2 regions of the Paenibacillus salivarius genome follow, and region 2 is predicted to be linked to the other one. Evidence: a T-box and tRNA genes for the amino acid it is inferred to sense, from the RefSeq annotation. Region 2 holds a T-box; the other holds one or more tRNA genes.
The links. A T-box is a leader RNA that pairs with one kind of tRNA and senses whether it is charged. The one in region 2 lies ahead of ileS (isoleucine--tRNA ligase), so its partner is inferred to be a tRNA-Ile.
Positions count from the first base shown of each region.

Region 1 (8,543 bases), 1.9 Mb from region 2:
AAAACACAGGTCTGTGCGAAGCCGCAAGGCGAAGTATACGGGCTGACGCCTGCCCGGTGCTGGAAGGTTAAGGGGAGTGGTTAGGGAGCAATCCCGAAGCTATGAACTGAAGCCCCAGTAAACGGCGGCCGTAACTATAACGGTCCTAAGGTAGCGAAATTCCTTGTCAGGTAAATTCTGACCCGCACGAATGGCGTAACGACTTGGGCGCTGTCTCAACGAGAGATCCGGTGAAATTTTAATACCTGTGAAGATGCAGGTTACCCGCGACAAGACGGAAAGACCCCATGGAGCTTTACTGCAGCTTGATATTGGACTTTGATACGATTTGTACAGGATAGGTGGGAGCCTAGGAAGCCGGAGCGCCAGCTTCGGTGGAGGCGCCGTTGGGATACCACCCTGATCGTATCGGAGTTCTAACCTGGTACCGTGATCCGGTGCGGGGACAGTGTCAGGCGGGCAGTTTGACTGGGGCGGTCGCCTCCTAAAGAGTAACGGAGGCGCCCCAAGGTTCCCTCAGAATGGTTGGAAATCATTCGAAGAGTGCAAAGGCATAAGGGAGCTTGACTGCGAGACTGACAAGTCGAGCAGGGACGAAAGTCGGGCTTAGTGATCCGGTGGTACCGCATGGAAGGGCCATCGCTCAACGGATAAAAGCTACCCTGGGGATAACAGGCTTATCTCCCCCAAGAGTCCACATCGACGGGGAGGTTTGGCACCTCGATGTCGGCTCATCGCATCCTGGGGCTGAAGTAGGTCCCAAGGGTTGGGCTGTTCGCCCATTAAAGCGGTACGCGAGCTGGGTTCAGAACGTCGTGAGACAGTTCGGTCCCTATCTGTCGTGGGCGTAGGAAATTTGAGAGGAGCTGTCCTTAGTACGAGAGGACCGGGATGGACGCACCGCTGGTGCACCAGTTGTTCCGCCAGGAGCACAGCTGGGTAGCTAAGTGCGGACGGGATAAGCGCTGAAAGCATCTAAGCGTGAAGCCCCCCTCAAGATGAGATTTCCCAGTATGTAAGACCCCTTGAAGACGACGAGGTTGATAGGCTGGGGGTGGAAGCACAGCAATGTGTGGAGCTGACCAGTACTAATCGGTCGAGGGCTTATCCAAAAAGATCTAAACATGCAAATGAAGTTTCGTATCCAGTTTTCAGGCGATCAAAACGCTTGAACCGTTTGGTGGCGATGGCGGAGGGGTTCCACGCGTACCCATCCCGAACACGACCGTTAAGCCCTCCAGCGCCGATGGTACTTGGACCGAAGGGTCCTGGGAGAGTAGGACGCCGCCAAGCGATCCCCTTGATGGGGCTTTTTTTTGCCCAAATTTAAGGGCCCTTAGCTCAGCTGGTTAGAGCGCACCCCTGATAAGGGTGAGGTCGGTGGTTCGAGTCCACTAGGGCCCACCATAAAGTTCATATGAAATTTGGGGCCATAGCTCAGCTGGGAGAGCGCCTGCCTTGCAAGCAGGAGGTCAGGAGTTCGATCCTCCTTGGCTCCACCATTATATTCCCTGATAGCTCAGTTGGTAGAGCACTCGACTGTTAATCGAGTTGTCACAGGTTCGAGTCCTGTTCGGGGAGCCATTATGGAGAGGTGTCCGAGTTGGCCGAAGGAGCACGATTGGAAATCGTGTAGGCGTCACAAGCGTCTCGAGGGTTCGAATCCCTCTCTCTCCGCCATCATATTTCTTTTATAGGCAAGGCCCGTTGGTCAAGGGGTTAAGACACCTCCCTTTCACGGAGGTAACAGGGGTTCGAATCCCCTACGGGTCACCAACACACCAATTTCGGAGGCTTAGCTCAGCTGGGAGAGCATCTGCCTTACAAGCAGAGGGTCGGGGGTTCGATCCCCTCAGCCTCCACCATATAGATTTATTTTACTGACGCGGGGTGGAGCAGCCCGGTAGCTCGTCGGGCTCATAACCCGAAGGCCGCAGGTTCAAATCCTGCCCCCGCAATTATCCCTTGAACAGGGATGCTAAAGTAGTGTGGAGCCGTGGTGTAGAGGCCTAACATGCCTGCCTGTCACGCAGGAGACCGCGGGTTCGAATCCCGTCGGCTCCGCCATTTTTACAACTTAGTTTCGCTTATGAGAGCCATTAGCTCAGTTGGTAGAGCACCTGACTTTTAATCAGGGTGTCGAAGGTTCGAGTCCTTCATGGCTCACTTTTTAAATTGCGCGTGTGGCGGAATTGGCAGACGCACTAGACTTAGGATCTAGCGTCATTGACGTGGGGGTTCAAGTCCCTCCACGCGCACCATTTATGCGGACGTGGCTCAGCGGTAGAGCATCGCCTTGCCAAGGCGAGGGTCGCGGGTTCGATTCCCGTCGTCCGCTCCATGCGCCCTTAGCTCAGCTGGATAGAGCGTTTGACTACGAATCAAAAGGTCAGGAGTTCGAATCTCTTAGGGCGCGCCATCTTTTTCATAAGAAAGTTCTGCGGCGGTCGTGGCGAAGGGGTTAACGCACCGGATTGTGGCTCCGGCATTCGTGGGTTCAAGTCCCATCGATCGCCCCATTTTATACTTTTGAAACAGTGATGGGGATTAGCCAAGCGGTAAGGCAACGGACTTTGACTCCGTCATGCATAGGTTCGAATCCTATATCCCCAGCCACTTTGCGGACGTGGCTCAGCGGTAGAGCATCGCCTTGCCAAGGCGAGGGTCGCGGGTTCGATTCCCGTCGTCCGCTTCGAATCACTTATCAATTAAATATGCCGGTGTGGCGGAATTGGCAGACGCGCGCGACTCAAAATCGTGAGGGAAACCGTGGGGGTTCGAGTCCCTTCACCGGCACCATAGTAACGGGATGTAGCTCAGCTTGGTAGAGCACCTGGTTTGGGACCAGGGGGTCGCATGTTCGAATCGTGTCATCCCGACCATTTATTTTGCGGGTGTAGTTCAATGGTAGAACTCCAGCCTTCCAAGCTGGTAGCGTGGGTTCGATTCCCATCACCCGCTTATTAGAGATCGTGATTCAAAATGAGAAACGCACTTAACCCATATGCAAGATCACTGGGAAGTGCGTTTTTTTGTTGCTCCAAATTCATTATGATATAAGCCTCGAAACAACCGTAACTCCTTAATACCCTCCAGCCCGCTTCTTTTGACTATACGCTTTAGAGAAAATGGCTCCAACTATAGTCTAAAGTTTAGGTTTATCACCCCTAAGACGGTTATGTCCGACGAAAATCTGCTACGACGGCTTTATGATATAATATCCCAAATAACCTACTGCGGAGGATAAAATGCCGTATCCTATAGATGAAAAATTTGTTGTTGCCGTTGCTTCAAGTGCCCTCTTCGATCTCGAGGAATCAGATAAAGTATATAGGGAAAAAGGAGAGGAGGAGTATAGAAAATATCAGCGTGAAAATGAGCAGGTTGTATTAGAACCGGGGGTTGCTTTTCCCCTAATAAAGCGCCTATTAGCATTTAATAGCCAGGATCCGAGCGAGCAGCCTGTGGAAGTGGTTTTGTTGTCAAGAAATGATCCGGATACCGGACTTCGTGTGTTTAAGTCGATTGAACATTACGGTCTTTCGATTTCTCGAGCTGCTTTTGTCGCGGGATCTAACCCCTATGTTTATATGGAGGCCTTTAACGCATCGCTGTTCCTTTCTGCGAATCCCGATGATGTCAGAGAGGCCTTGAAAAGTGGCCTACCTGCTGCACAGGTATTCCCAAGTAAGTTTGTCGATGATGAAGAAGAAGCGGAATTGCGTATTGCTTTTGACTTTGATGGAATTATTGCTGATGATTCATCAGAAAATATATATCAAAAACTAGGAATGCAAGGCTTTCATGAGAATGAGAAAAAGAGGGCAAATGAGGCTCTTCCGCCAGGCCCTCTATACAGGTTTATTAGAGAAGTTGCACGGTTACAACAACGCGAATGGGAGAGAAAGCAGACAGACCCGACTTATACTCCCTTGATCAGGGTTGCTATTGCTACAGCCAGAAACGCCCCGGCACATGAACGTGTTGTAACCACTTTAAGAGGCTCGGGCATCCGGGTGGATGAGGCATTTTTCTTAGGCGGAATTGATAAAGGAAGAGTTTTAAAGGTATTTCGGCCTCATATCTTTTTTGATGACCAAGTCAGTCATATTGAGGGGGTATCCAGCATCTCACCTTCCGCTCACGTGCCTTTTGGTGTTACCAATCTCATGTCCGGTAAAAAAGAGGATGATAACCATGCCCGTTTATAATAAACTCGTCCGAGATCTTATTCCGCAAGTGATTCAGGATTCCGGCAAGGAGTGTAACACGCGTATTTTGGATGAGGATGAGTATAAAAAGGAGTTGCTCATCAAGCTCAAGGAAGAGTCGGAGGAATACTTCGCCGCCCAAAACTCCAAAGATTCATTGGAAGAGCTGGCCGACATGCTTGAAGTGATTCGTTCACTAACAGCCATGCATGGTTTTACATGGGAAGAGCTTGAGGCACTAAGAGAAAAGAAAGCCAAAGCCCGGGGTGGATTTCAGGACCGGGTGTATTTGATCGATGTTACTGACTAGGCCAAGTCACAAACTGATAGCGGTAAGTAACCTGCGAGTCGATCGCCCGAGTTGAGAAAATGACTCGGGCACCCTCTCTAACATTACCTTAGATGAAAGTGCCACGACGAATTATTCATGTCAAGGCTTACCCTTGTTAATGATCCCCTCTCATCTCCCGCACTTCCCTCTCCGTCACCTGCTGGGACTGATAGATCGCTTCCAGCTTCTCCTCTATATTCTTCAACTGAAGCTGTGTCTCCAAGTGGATTTTTTTGGTCTCTTTTTGCGCTTTGGTGTTATCGACTAATACGCAAATGGTAACGCCCGCGCTAAAAATGGTCAGGCCCCGGGCCAATTGATCTACATCCAGGTGGTCGAGTGACATCAGGCAATCGGCAACCCCGGCTCCGACGAGGAATCCTCCGATAATCATCACCGTGTTCAAAGCCCACTTCTGTTCCGTTAACCTGTTCACATTCGGTTTACTGCTCATCCATTTTGAAAACATGCGCTTCATGGTTGCTTCTCCTGTCTATGTTGAAAATTCATTCTAGATGTTTTCGACAAAATGCGGCTTTTTCCTTTTCGGAAGGTTTTCGTTGACATGTTCGAATTTTGAAAGCCGATGCTCGATTTTTGAATGTAGTAATCCCAGACCACTCCCTAAAATATGGGGTGAACCAACAAATCCATTTGGGGAGGGTAATCGTGAAAGCGCTTCTACGAGGCGTAGGCGGAAGAGTCGTGAGAAACACGGGTAAACATAACTGGCGGTAGGAGGAGATATTTTTTGATGAAGAAAAGAAGAAAGCTGTTCCTGCAATCCATGATGATGTTGTTGGTTATTGTATCCATGGTTTTTACGAATGTTCCCGGTTCGGGGACCGAGGTTTCTGCAGCTGTAAATCCAGGTAAGCCTGCACCTCCAGGGAAGAGCGGCTTCGACTCCCAAGGCAGAATGGTGGCCGACTTCGGCTCGCCCGTGATTGACGGCAACATCGATAAGGCATGGAGCAAAGCGCAAGCGGTTTCGCCTAAACACGGTTCGGACGGGGTGGAGGCTTCCGCAACGTTCAAGGCTTTGTGGGATGACCGGGCCCTGTACATTTTGGCAGAGGTCCAAGACAAGAACTTATCCGTCGAGTCCGTCACGCCCTATATGCAAGATTCTTTGGAGTGGTTTTTGGACGAAAACAATGACAAGACCCAGGAATACGGCCTGGACGATTTACATTTCCGCGTCAACGTCGATAATGCCCAGTCCGTGGACAACGGAGATGCCGGGCGCTTCTACACGGCTGCGAAAAAGACGGATGGCGGCTATGTCATCGAAGCCAGAGTTGCACTCAAGGCGAAGCCGGAAAACGGAAAGGTGCTTGGCATCGAGTTACAGATCAATGATGCGAAGGGATCGGAACGGATCGGTACCTTGAATGTGTTCGATTCGACGGGCAGCGCATGGAACGATACGGGGAAATTCGGTGAAATCGTCCTTTCGGGAAAGACCAAGGGAGACGTCAGCGGAGTGAACCCTTATGATCTCCTGAATTTAATCCAAAGCACGATGAAGCTGGACTTCACCCTTTATAAAAATCCAGACGTCGTGACGGATGCTTTGATGAAGGTGATCGCTTCCAACGTGCTGAACGACAAGAAAGCCACCCAACAACAATGGGATGAGCAAGCCGCCGCCATCAAGAATGCGGTAGCCAAACTGCAGATGACGGAAGATGCGGCCAACGAGAAATATTTCAAGGCGGTTCCGGACGCGTATCGGACGGAGAGCGATCAGCCGGGGACGATCGAGAGTTTAACGTATAAAGCACCTAACTTAACGAACGGGATGGACGACAAGAAACTGCATGTTTACCTTCCGCATGGTTATGATCCATCCGATTCAAATAAGAAATATAACGTCCTTTATCTGATGCATGGCGGCGGGGAAAATGAGGATCTCATCTTCGGCGGACCCGGCCAGAGCAAGGAATTGAAGAAAATTCTGGACAATATGATCGCTAAAGGCGACATTGAACCGCTCATCGTGGTCACGCCGACTTTTTATGGGGGGAAAAATGATACCGCCCTGTTCCATGAGGAATTGATCAACAACATTGTCCCGTTGGTGGAAACCAAGTATCACACATACGCAAAATCCGCCAGCTTGGACGATTTGAAAGCATCCCGGGCGCATCGGGCGTTCGGCGGATTCTCCATGGGTTCGGTCACAACATGGTATACCTTTATCCATAACCTCGACTATTTCAAGTATTACCTGCCATTGAGCGGAGACAGCTGGGTATTGGGCCAAGGGGCCGGAGGCAGCAAGCCTAAGGAAACGGCGGAATACCTTGCCAAAGTCGCTAAGGATGCGGGTTATAAGCCGCAGGATTACTACATTTTCAGCGCAACGGGCGATCTGGATATCGCATATCCCAACTTGAAGCCTCAGATCGATGCGATGAAGAAATTAACGGATTCCTTTATCTATTCATCGGATACGAAAAAAGGAAACTTCTACTTCATCGTGGGCGACGGCGGCACGCATGCCTGGAACTGGGTGAACCAGTATATTTACGACATTTTGCCTGACCTGTTCCAATAGGTTCATATTCCGCGAGTAGTGACCGTAAATCCGAGGCCTCTTGTCCCTGGCGTGGCAGGAGGCCTTGGGTATGTTTACCATGTCCGATCCGAAAGACGATCGTTATAATGGGTTTTGTGGATGAAGGCATAAAGAGCGGGGGGCCAGACGGTGAAGGTACGGTTCATGGATCGCATTCGAGCTTTAAGTTACGGTAAACCCAAGAAATTGGCATTCAAAATCCCGTTTGCTTATTTCTTGGTCATTTTGCTGACGGTCGGGATCAGTTATTTGGTACTGAATCAGATTGCCGCGAACTCGGCGCAGAAGAAAATCAACGAGGCGTCGTTGCAGACGATCACTTCCATACGGACGAACGTGGATTTGATGATTGAGAACGTCAACAATTATTCCAAAATGATCTTCTCGGATCATAATCTGCAAAATTTGTTGCGGCAGGGGGATGTTTACGCCAACTTGCCAACCCAGTCCAAGGTTAGCGCCTACTTATACAATTTGATGCAAGCGGTTCCGATCATCGATTCGGTCCATATTTACGACAATTCGGGACACCGCTTTTCGGTCGCGACCCAGGAATTGCCGGCATACATAGAAGCAAATATCGAGGAAGCCCCATGGTATGAAGAAGTGGTAAACAATAAGGGAAGATACATCTTAAGGCTGGACGACGGAACGGGGGCCGCAGGAAATGCCGACGGCAATACCGTCTCTTTTATCCGATTGATTCGGGATATCGATAACACCGCCCCTCTCGGGGTGCTGGTCATCAATATCAAGGATGAAGCGTTTGTACAGGCCTATTCCAATCTGCTGAACGGAAGTTCCATGCAAATCGCGATTTTGGACGAAAACAACCGGACCATTGTCGCCGATTCGACGGATGAACAGAGCGGCGCGGTCTTTAATGAGCTTCTGCATGCAAACAAGGCGATGCTCGAGGAACAATTCCAGCAAAGCGATTCAGGGTATTTGCCCATGGATTTCGGTTCCCGCCAATATACGGTGAGTTATTTATCGGGCGGGCCTTACAACTGGAAGTTCGTGAGCGTTTCGCCGAACAACAGCATGGAGCCGCGAAACCAATCGCTGGTGCTCCTGGCGCTGGTGCTGCTGATCGTCAACGGAAGCATCTTTTTCATAAGCTCCTTCATCATTTCGCGGAGTATCATCAAACCGATTCAGAAGCTGCTGCGGGCGATGAACAAAGCCCCGAGCGGGATCTTTATGAAGGTTAACGCGGAGCAGAACAGCTTTGAGCTCGAACAGTTGTATCACGGATACAATCACATGATCGAACGGATCGATCAATTGCTGAAACGCGTCGTCGAAGAACAAAAGACGATACGCAAAGCGGAGCTGAATGCGCTGCAGTCCCAAATCAAGCCGCACTTTTTGTATAACACGCTGGACTCCATCACGTCGCTGGCGCTGTCGGGAG
Region 1 covers NZ_CP195592.1:283,900-292,442, forward strand. The annotation lists rRNA gene ACSFXJ_RS01295 (23S ribosomal RNA) at 1-1,112, shown strand, start outside; rRNA gene rrf (5S ribosomal RNA) at 1,177-1,293, shown strand; tRNA gene ACSFXJ_RS01305 (tRNA-Ile) at 1,331-1,407, shown strand; tRNA gene ACSFXJ_RS01310 (tRNA-Ala) at 1,427-1,502, shown strand; tRNA gene ACSFXJ_RS01315 (tRNA-Asn) at 1,509-1,584, shown strand; tRNA gene ACSFXJ_RS01320 (tRNA-Ser) at 1,589-1,680, shown strand; tRNA gene ACSFXJ_RS01325 (tRNA-Glu) at 1,702-1,776, shown strand; tRNA gene ACSFXJ_RS01330 (tRNA-Val) at 1,790-1,865, shown strand; tRNA gene ACSFXJ_RS01335 (tRNA-Met) at 1,885-1,958, shown strand; tRNA gene ACSFXJ_RS01340 (tRNA-Asp) at 1,991-2,067, shown strand; tRNA gene ACSFXJ_RS01345 (tRNA-Lys) at 2,094-2,166, shown strand; tRNA gene ACSFXJ_RS01350 (tRNA-Leu) at 2,178-2,261, shown strand; tRNA gene ACSFXJ_RS01355 (tRNA-Gly) at 2,267-2,341, shown strand; tRNA gene ACSFXJ_RS01360 (tRNA-Arg) at 2,343-2,419, shown strand; tRNA gene ACSFXJ_RS01365 (tRNA-His) at 2,444-2,519, shown strand; tRNA gene ACSFXJ_RS01370 (tRNA-Gln) at 2,542-2,616, shown strand; tRNA gene ACSFXJ_RS01375 (tRNA-Gly) at 2,621-2,692, shown strand; tRNA gene ACSFXJ_RS01380 (tRNA-Leu) at 2,717-2,799, shown strand; tRNA gene ACSFXJ_RS01385 (tRNA-Pro) at 2,806-2,882, shown strand; tRNA gene ACSFXJ_RS01390 (tRNA-Gly) at 2,891-2,961, shown strand; gene ACSFXJ_RS01395 (5'-nucleotidase) at 3,249-4,211, shown strand; gene ACSFXJ_RS01400 (nucleoside triphosphate pyrophosphohydrolase) at 4,198-4,521, shown strand; gene ACSFXJ_RS01405 (hypothetical protein) at 4,658-5,020, opposite strand; gene ACSFXJ_RS01410 (sugar-binding protein) at 5,297-7,105, shown strand; gene ACSFXJ_RS01415 (cache domain-containing sensor histidine kinase) at 7,256-8,543, shown strand, end outside.
Region 1: it has a tRNA-Ile gene. The T-box ahead of ileS (isoleucine--tRNA ligase) is inferred to sense a tRNA for this amino acid. The anticodon was not compared.

Region 2 (8,543 bases):
TCTCCAGCCCGTCATATTGTATGATTTCGACAAGGAGTGCAGTTCCACGCCCACATCCTTCGCCCCTGGCACGGACAGGAAGCTTAACGGCTTCAATCCGTCATAGGTCAAGGCCGCATACGGTGCATCGTGGACCACTACCACGTTAAATTTACGGGCCCACTCGACAACGCTCGTAAAAAACGCTGCAGTGGCGCTGGCCCCAGTCGGGTTGTTCGGGTAATTCAAATAAATCAATTTCGCTTTGCGGGCGACATCCTCAGGTATCGAATCCAGGTCCGGCAAAAATTGGTTTTCTTCCGTCAAGGGTACCGTATATACTTCCCCGCCCAAATATTTGGTATGGGTTCCGAGAACCGGATATCCGGGTACCGTCATGATCGTGATGTCTCCAGGATTGATAAAACAGGAAGGCAGCATCGCCAAAGCGGGCTTGGACCCGATCGAGTGCACGATTTCCGTAGCCGGGTCGATCCCTTCCACGCCGAAAACTTCATGTAAATAACGGGCCGCCGCTTCCTTGAACTCGGCAATGCCGTTGTCCGCATATCCGCGGTTCTCAGGCTTGGCGGCTTCCTCCGCGAGTTTGGCCACGATGCCCCCATCGGCCATTTCATCCGGCTCGCCGACGCCCATGTCGATCAATTCCACATCGGGAAAATCCTTTTTCGCCGCCGCTTTGGCGCGTTTGATTTTCTCGAATTTATAAATAGCGGTGTCTTTTCCGTAATTTACACCGCCGATACGTTCCGCAAATTGGTGCTGAATAAATGTATCCATGTACTGTTCGATTCCCATAGCAAGATCTCTCCCTCTGCTAAATTTCCCTTTTAACTATGCGGGATACGGGATTTTTAGAGAATGGATAAATCACCAGATCGTTTGTACTTTTTGAAGAATACAAGCACGTCGGCATTCATTTCATTACACAAAAAACAAAGCACCTTTGCTCCTGCCGTGCCTACCGCACAGCCTGATCAAAGATGCTTATTTAAAGTTCAAGCCTACCGGTTACGGAGCGCTTGCAATACATCCTCCATATCGGCGGGAAGCGGAGCGGTAAACTCCAAATATTCCCCGCTGGACGGATGCACAAATCCGAGCACGGCGGCATGCAACGCCTGTCCCGACATTTTGATTCCTTTGCTTCGGCCGTACATCGGATCCCCCACGAGCGGATGGCCGATAAACTTCATGTGCACGCGGATTTGATGCGTTCTGCCGGTCTCCAGCTTCAACTCCAGCAGCGTGTAATCGCCAAAGCGTTCCGCCACTTGAAAATGAGTTACCGCATGCTTGCTGTTCCGTTCGATTACCGTGTACATCTTGCGGTCCTGCGGATCGCGGCCGATCGGCGCGTCAATCGTCCCCTGGTCATGGCTGACGTTGCCGTGGACGATCGCAAAATATTTGCGGGTTACGGAGTGTTCCTTAAGCTGGGCGGCAAGGGAAGCATGAGCCTTGTCGTTTTTGGCGGCCATGATCAGCCCCGAAGTATCCTTGTCGATCCTGTGGACGATACCGGGACGCAGCTCCCCGTTGATTCCGGACAGATCTTTGCAATGGTGCATCAGCGCATTGACCAGCGTCCCGCTGGCGTGCCCCGGAGCCGGATGTACGACCATCCCCCGCTCCTTGTTCACCACGATAACATCGCTATCCTCATAGTAGATGTCGAGCGGAATGTCCTCCGGAACGATCTCTACCGGTTCCGCTTCCGGTACGGTTAGGGAAATGACGTCTCCGGCAGCGATTTTGTGATTCGTTTTCACCTGATTGCCGTTAACGACGATATTCCCCTGTTCAATCCACAGTTGAATTTGGCTCCGGGAAAATTGTTCGCCGGTTTGCGCCTTGACGAATTTGTCGATCCGTTCCTTGGCCGCCTCGGCATCGGCTGTCCATTCCATGCTCTCTTCTTCAGCGTCAATAAAAGAATGATCCGAAATCATACCTGCTCCTCTTGTTCGCTGCTTCCGGCTTTCGCTTGTTTTTCCCGACGCATTTCAAGCAATGAATCCAGCACGATCAGTGCCACGCCGATGACAATGCAGGAGTCGGCCACATTGAAAATCGGAAACGTATAAGAACCGAAATTAAACTGCAAAAAGTCAACTACTTCGCCGCTGACGGCACGGTCGAGAAAATTGCCGACGGCCCCGCCCAATACAAGCGATAACGCCGTTGGAAGCAGTTTGTTCGGTGAAGATTTGATTTTGGTTATATACCAAACAATGCCTGCCACAACCACCGTCGTGATTACGATGAAAAACCAGCGTTTTCCTTCCAGAATGCCGAATGCCGCGCCGGTATTTCGGTGGGAAGTGATCAGGAAGAAGTCGCCAATGACCGGAATTTGTTCGCCAATGGACAAGCCGGTAGCGATCAGATACTTCGTCCCTTGGTCGACAAGAAACACAATCAATGCGATCAGAAAGTAGATCACGCGGGAAGTCACCTCATTTTTTTCATTATTCCTCCGGATCAATAAAAATCCAGGCAGAATTAACCACGTCTAAGAACTCATATATTGTAGCACAGCGGGAATTGGCCCGTCCATGCGCGAAAGGATTTTCCTTAGGTAAAACGTCATGCATTTGCGTAAAATAGCTGTACGATTCCGTATTACGAATTGACTTCAAGGAAATACCGAAAGGAGAATTTCTCATGTCCCACCTGACGAACGAGCAACTTGCCGAGCTTAAATCCGACCTTTTGGCCGCCAGGGACGATATTGTCCGCAGGCTGAAAGAGCAAGACCATAACGGCCTCAGCAACTCCTTGCGGGATACGACTGGAGAGCTCTCAACGAACGATAACCATCCCGCGGACGTCGGAACCGAGATGTTTGAACGAGGCAAAGATATCGCGTTAATCGAGAACGAAGAACTCATGCTTGTCCGGATTGAAGAAGCGCTGGAACGGATAGCTGAAGGCACATACGGCTATTGCGAAACATGCGGTGAACCGATCAGCTATGAGCGGTTGAAGGCGATACCGGAAACATCCTATTGCAAGGAAGACAGCCCGCAAACGTTCGTTTCCGCTTCCCGCCCTGTCGAAGAGCTTTTTCTGATGCCTCCGTTCGGCCGAACCAGCCTCGACGAGCAAAGCGACCAAAACGGCTTTGACGGAGAAGATGCCTGGCAGATCGTGGAGAGCTACGGGACATCCAATTCTCCCGCCCTCGCGGAGGATAACGAAATCGACGATTACAACGATATGGAAATCGAAGCGTCCGGAGAACTCGACGGCTTTGTCGAGCCCTATGAATCCTTCGTCGCCACCGATATATACGGAAATAATGTATTTTTCTACCGGAACGGCGTATACCGCAAGCATATGAAGGCTACCGAGCATCTGGAAAGCGAAGATTCCCTCGGAACCGGGTCTAATAAGTATTAAGCTCGAGTTGTCTTTGCACGATCCGGACGATGTCGGCGATATAATCTCCGATAATCGGCAGGTTGAGAGCACCCAGGACCTGAAGCACATAAATAATCGTTGCGGCGAAAAAAGTAAATCCGATCGCGATTCCGACGCCGCGAGCCGTGCCGGACAATACATTCAGCCATACTAAACGCCAGGGCCGGTTAAGGAGCTGCGTGTACTCGGTGATTCTGGATCTCTCCAGCTCACGCGTCCATTGCAAGGTTAGCCTGTATAAGGCCCCCATTTGCTCTTCGGGAGTCACGGGGATCGGCTCTTCGTATTTTTCCGTTTTGGCCAGGGAATCTCTCCTCCGTTTTCGACGCTTCATCGGCACCTCCGAGAAAAATGAAACGAGCCGCGGGGTTTATCTTCCTTATAGGAGGATACTCACGCCCCGGACTCGTTCCTTCTTGGTTAATCCTAGTATGATCGTCTTATGGACGAATATACACCGTGATCGTTTTGGTGCCCAGATCGACCGTTTCCGCTTGCCCTTCCGCTTGGCCGAAATCTACGTCGGTGATCAGTACATTTTCGCGAAGCACATGTTCAAAGGCTTGAATCGCCGCCTTCAGCTCATCGTCGACGTCAAGCGTCAAATGCACGCGCTGCTCGACCTTCAGATCCAGCTTTTTGCGGGTATCCTGGACGGCGCGCACGACTTCGCGCACCCATCCTTCCTGCTCCAGTTCCGGCGTAATGTCCGTATTCAACGCAACGGTGATTCCGTAACCGGAAGCCGAAGCGAAGCCGGATTTGGCCTGTTTTTCGACGAGCAGTTCTTCTTCGGTAACGTTCAATTCTTCCCCTTCCGGCGAAGTAACGTTCACGCTACCGTTTTCCACGATTTTAAGCGTTTCTTCCGGCGGGAGTCCCTTGAGGAAGCCTTGCAGGAAGCCTACATTTTTGCCGTATTTCTTTCCGGCTACCTTCAGGTTCAGCTTTAACGTAAAGTCCACGAACCCGCTGTCGCTCGTCTCGATTTCGATCGCCTTCACGTTGATCTCATCCTTGATGATCTCCTCATATTCAGCAACCTTGAAGTCGCGGTCCATGGAGACGATCAGGCTGGACAACGGCTGGCGCGTCTTGATCCCGGTTTCGTTACGGACATTCCGTGCCAGTTCCACGATTTGGCGGGCGCTTTCCATATCCGCTTCGAGCTCCGGATCAATCAGCGATTCGTCCGCTTTCGGATAATCGGTCAGATGCACGCTCTCCCCGCCGCCGAGATTCGTGAAAATATCCTCGGACAGCATCGGCGTAAACGGAGCCATGACTTTGGACAACGTCAGCAACACATGAACCAGCGTTTGGTAAGCGAACACTTTGTCTTCGCCAAGCCCGCTGCCCCAGAAACGGTCGCGCGAACGGCGGATATACCAGTTGCTGAGCTCGTCGATAAAGGACTCGATCGCTTTGGAGGTGTTCACGAAGTCGTTGACGGCCAATCCTTTTTCAAGGATCAGAATCAAGCTGTTCAACCGGGACAGAACCCAGCGGTCCAGCTTGTTGGCGGACGGACGATACTCATGCTCCTCCGGTTTGAAACCGTCGATACCTGCATACAAAGTCAGGAACGCATGCGTATTGACGAGCGTATCCACGACTTTGGATTTGGCTTCACCCACGATTCCCTTGGAGAACCGCTTGCTGTTCCAAGGCGCACTGTCGGACAGAAGCGCCCAACGGAACGCGTCGGTGCCGAATTCGTTGATGATATCCCAAGGATCGATGACGTTTCCTTTGGACTTGGACATTTTTTGGCCGTTCTCATCGAGGACGTGGCCAGTCGCGATTACCGCCTTATATGGCGCTTTGCCGGTAAAGAGCGTCGATACGGCCAGTAGGCTGTAAAACCAGCCGCGGGTCTGGTCGATCCCTTCGCAAATCATGTCGGCCGGGAACTGCTCTTCGAACGTCTCCACGTTTTCGAACGGGTAATGGTGCTGAGCGAACGGCATCGAGCCGCTGTCGAACCAAACGTCGATCACTTCGCTCGTCCGTTCCATCACGCCTCCCTCGCAGTGCGGGCAACGGACTTTGACTTCATCCACATAAGGTTTATGCAGTTCCAGGTCCGGGCTTACTTCATGAGCCGCATGGGCGCGCAGCTCTTCCAGGCTGTGCGGAGCAAACTGCTCGCCGCAATCCTGGCACACCCAGACGTTGAGCGGCGTTCCCCAATAGCGGTTTCGGCTGATGTTCCAGTCTACCAGCTCTTCGAGGAACTTCCCGAAACGTCCTTCCCTGACATGACCCGGGTACCAGGTCACCGAGTTGTTGTTCTCGATCAGCTGATCTTTGACCGCCGTCGTTTCGATGAACCAGCTGTCCATCGCGTAGTACAGGAGCGGGGATTTACAACGCCAGCAGAACGGATAGCTGTGCTCGTATTTTTCCTTGCTGTAAAGGAGGCCTCTCTCCGACAACGTTTTAACGATATCCAGATCGCAATCCTTGACGAAACGTCCGGCAAAATCGCTCACGACTTCCGTATAGCGGCCTTGGCCGTTCACGACGCTTACGAAGCTGATGCCGTTCTCGCGGCATGTCCGGTAGTCGTCTTCCCCGTGCGCGGGAGCCATATGAACGATCCCCGTACCGCTCGCATCCGTCACGAACGAAGCGCCAACGATCACGTTTACTTTTTCGGCCTTGATGTAGCTGAAAGGAGACGCGTACGTTTTGCCGACCAGTTCGGAGCCTTTAACGACCGACTGAACCGCATAGTCGCCCTTCATTACTTTCTCGACCAGATTTTTGGCGACGATGTATACGCCGTCTTCCTGTTTAACTTTGGCGTACTCCATGTCCGGATTTACCGCCAACGCGACGTGAGCAGGAAGCGTCCAAGGCGTCGTCGTCCATGCAAGCACATACTCGCCGGTTTCGTCCAGTTTGAATTTGGCGGTGGCGCTCAGATCTTTAACGTCTTCATAGCCCTGCGCCACTTCATGGGAGCTGAGCGAGGTCTGACAGCACGGGCAATACGGGCTTACCCGGTGACCGCGGTACAACAGGCCTTTATCATGAATCGTGGCCAGGATGTTCCATACGCTCTCGATATATTTGTTGTCCAGCGTAATATACGGATCGTCCAGGTCGGTCCAGTAAGCGATCGCTTCGGTAAATTCACGCCACTGTTTTTCATAACCGAACACACTGTCCTTACACTTTTTGACGAATTCTTCGATGCCGTACTTCTCGATTTCCTGCTTTCCGGAAATACCCAACGCCTTCTCCACGCCCAATTCGACCGGAAGCCCGTGCGTATCCCATCCGGCCTTGCGTACCACCCGGTAGCCCCGCATCGTCTGATAACGGCCTACAAAATCCTTGATAACGCGACCTAGGACGTGGCCGATATGCGGCATGCCGTTGGCGGTCGGCGGACCTTCATAAAACACGTAATTCGGACGGCCTTCCCGGTTCTCGATACTGCGTTTGAACGTATTCTCGCTGTTCCACTTGTTTAAGATACGCAGGTCGCGGGTGCGGGCCTGTTCTTTGACATCGACTTTTTTCATGTTTGTCTCTTCCTTTCCTTTATTCCTGAATGCAAGTTTAACGAACAAAAAAAGCCCCGCCCCGAAAGGGACGAGACTTGCGCTCGCGTTACCACCCTAATTTCATGCATAACCGAAACCTAAACCGTTCGACGGCATGCATGACACCTTAATCCCATACGCTTCATATGGGGCCAGGATAACGGTCGGCTTCCGGCCTGACTTACGATTCCCTATACGGGAATTCAGCCAGGCTTCTCCGGGAGGATCTTCCGTCAGCGTCTTGAACGTTGGCTTTCAGCAACCCGCCAACTCTCTGGGGAACAATGACCGCCGCGTACTGTATTCCCATCATCAAATCCATATCAATGTATTTATAACTGATTTACGCCGGGTATGTCAACCCGGAGGAGGCTTGTCCTAGTAAATCTCTTTGATCTCGTGGTCCCGGTCCTGGTCCAGTGAACGCTCCCGGCTGTCCAGAGATTCCCAGCCTTCCTGGCTCAGCAAATCGAGCTGGGCTTCCACCAAAGTGCGGAAACGCGCCCGGTAAATCGAAGCCTGCTTCTTCAGCTCTTCGACTTCCATGGCGATTCTCCGCGATTTGGAAAGCGCCTCGTTCACGATCCGGTCCGCGTTCTTCTCCGCTTCCTTCACGATCAGCTGGGCTTCCTTCTTCGCGTTGTTTTTCACTTCGTCCGCTGCCTCTTGAGCCACGATAATCGTCTTGCTCAGCGTCTCTTCGATATTTGCGAAATGATCCAGCTTCTCCTGGACGGCAAGAAGTTGATTATGCAGCTCCTTGTTTTCGCGGATCACGATTTCATAATCTTTAATGACCTGGTCAAGAAATTCGTTCACTTCGTCTTCATCATAGCCGCGAATGCGTCTGGAGAACTCCTTATTATGTATATCCAGCGGTGTCAATGGCATACTCCGTACCTCCTAATGAAATTCAACTTCCACATAATTTCGACAGGAATTGCCGATCTCCTGCAAATCCTTTACAGAAATTTACCGATCTTGACACGAAGTCTGCCTTTTTTGGTCACCCCGTCACATTCAAGCACCTTGAACCGCCCGAATCCCTGCAGGGCAACGACGTCTCCTTCTTTAAGCAGCTTGGACGGATCCTCTTCCGTTCGCCAATTTACTCTGCAACGGCCAGCCTTGATCGGCGCCAGCACTTTGCTGCGGCTTAACCTGAAAACATCGCTGACGATGCCGTCTAAACGCAAAGAAGCCACCGTCAAGTCCAGCGGCATGAGTTCGGTTTCCGAAGTCCTCAGAGCGTCCAATTCCAGGATGTCGGTCATCACGTTTGCCCGGTGCACCTGATGCAGATTCAAGGTAATGAACGGAGCGATCTCCTCCGCAACAAGGACGTGGCATCCGTCCTCTCGGACATGGATATCCCCGACTTTGTCCCTTTTCAGACCGAGGCCAAGTATGGCCCCCAAATAATCGCCATGGGCAAGCTCAGCCAGTTTCTGGTCCACGGAAGTGATGCTGAGCACTTTAAGCCGCATCGGTTCACTTTCGAGATCCCGGTAATCGGGAGCGATAAAGGCCCTCCGCCGTTCCGCGCCGTCATAACCGCCG
Region 2 covers NZ_CP195592.1:2,179,951-2,188,493, reverse strand. The annotation lists gene ACSFXJ_RS09730 (LL-diaminopimelate aminotransferase) at 1-798, opposite strand, end outside; gene ACSFXJ_RS09725 (RluA family pseudouridine synthase) at 1,005-1,952, opposite strand; gene lspA (signal peptidase II) at 1,949-2,446, opposite strand; gene ACSFXJ_RS09715 (TraR/DksA C4-type zinc finger protein) at 2,668-3,405, shown strand; gene ACSFXJ_RS09710 (DUF5665 domain-containing protein) at 3,392-3,760, opposite strand; gene ileS (isoleucine--tRNA ligase) at 3,867-6,962, opposite strand; T-box leader at 7,026-7,305, opposite strand; gene ACSFXJ_RS09700 (DivIVA domain-containing protein) at 7,362-7,874, opposite strand; gene ACSFXJ_RS09695 (RNA-binding protein) at 7,946-8,543, opposite strand, start outside.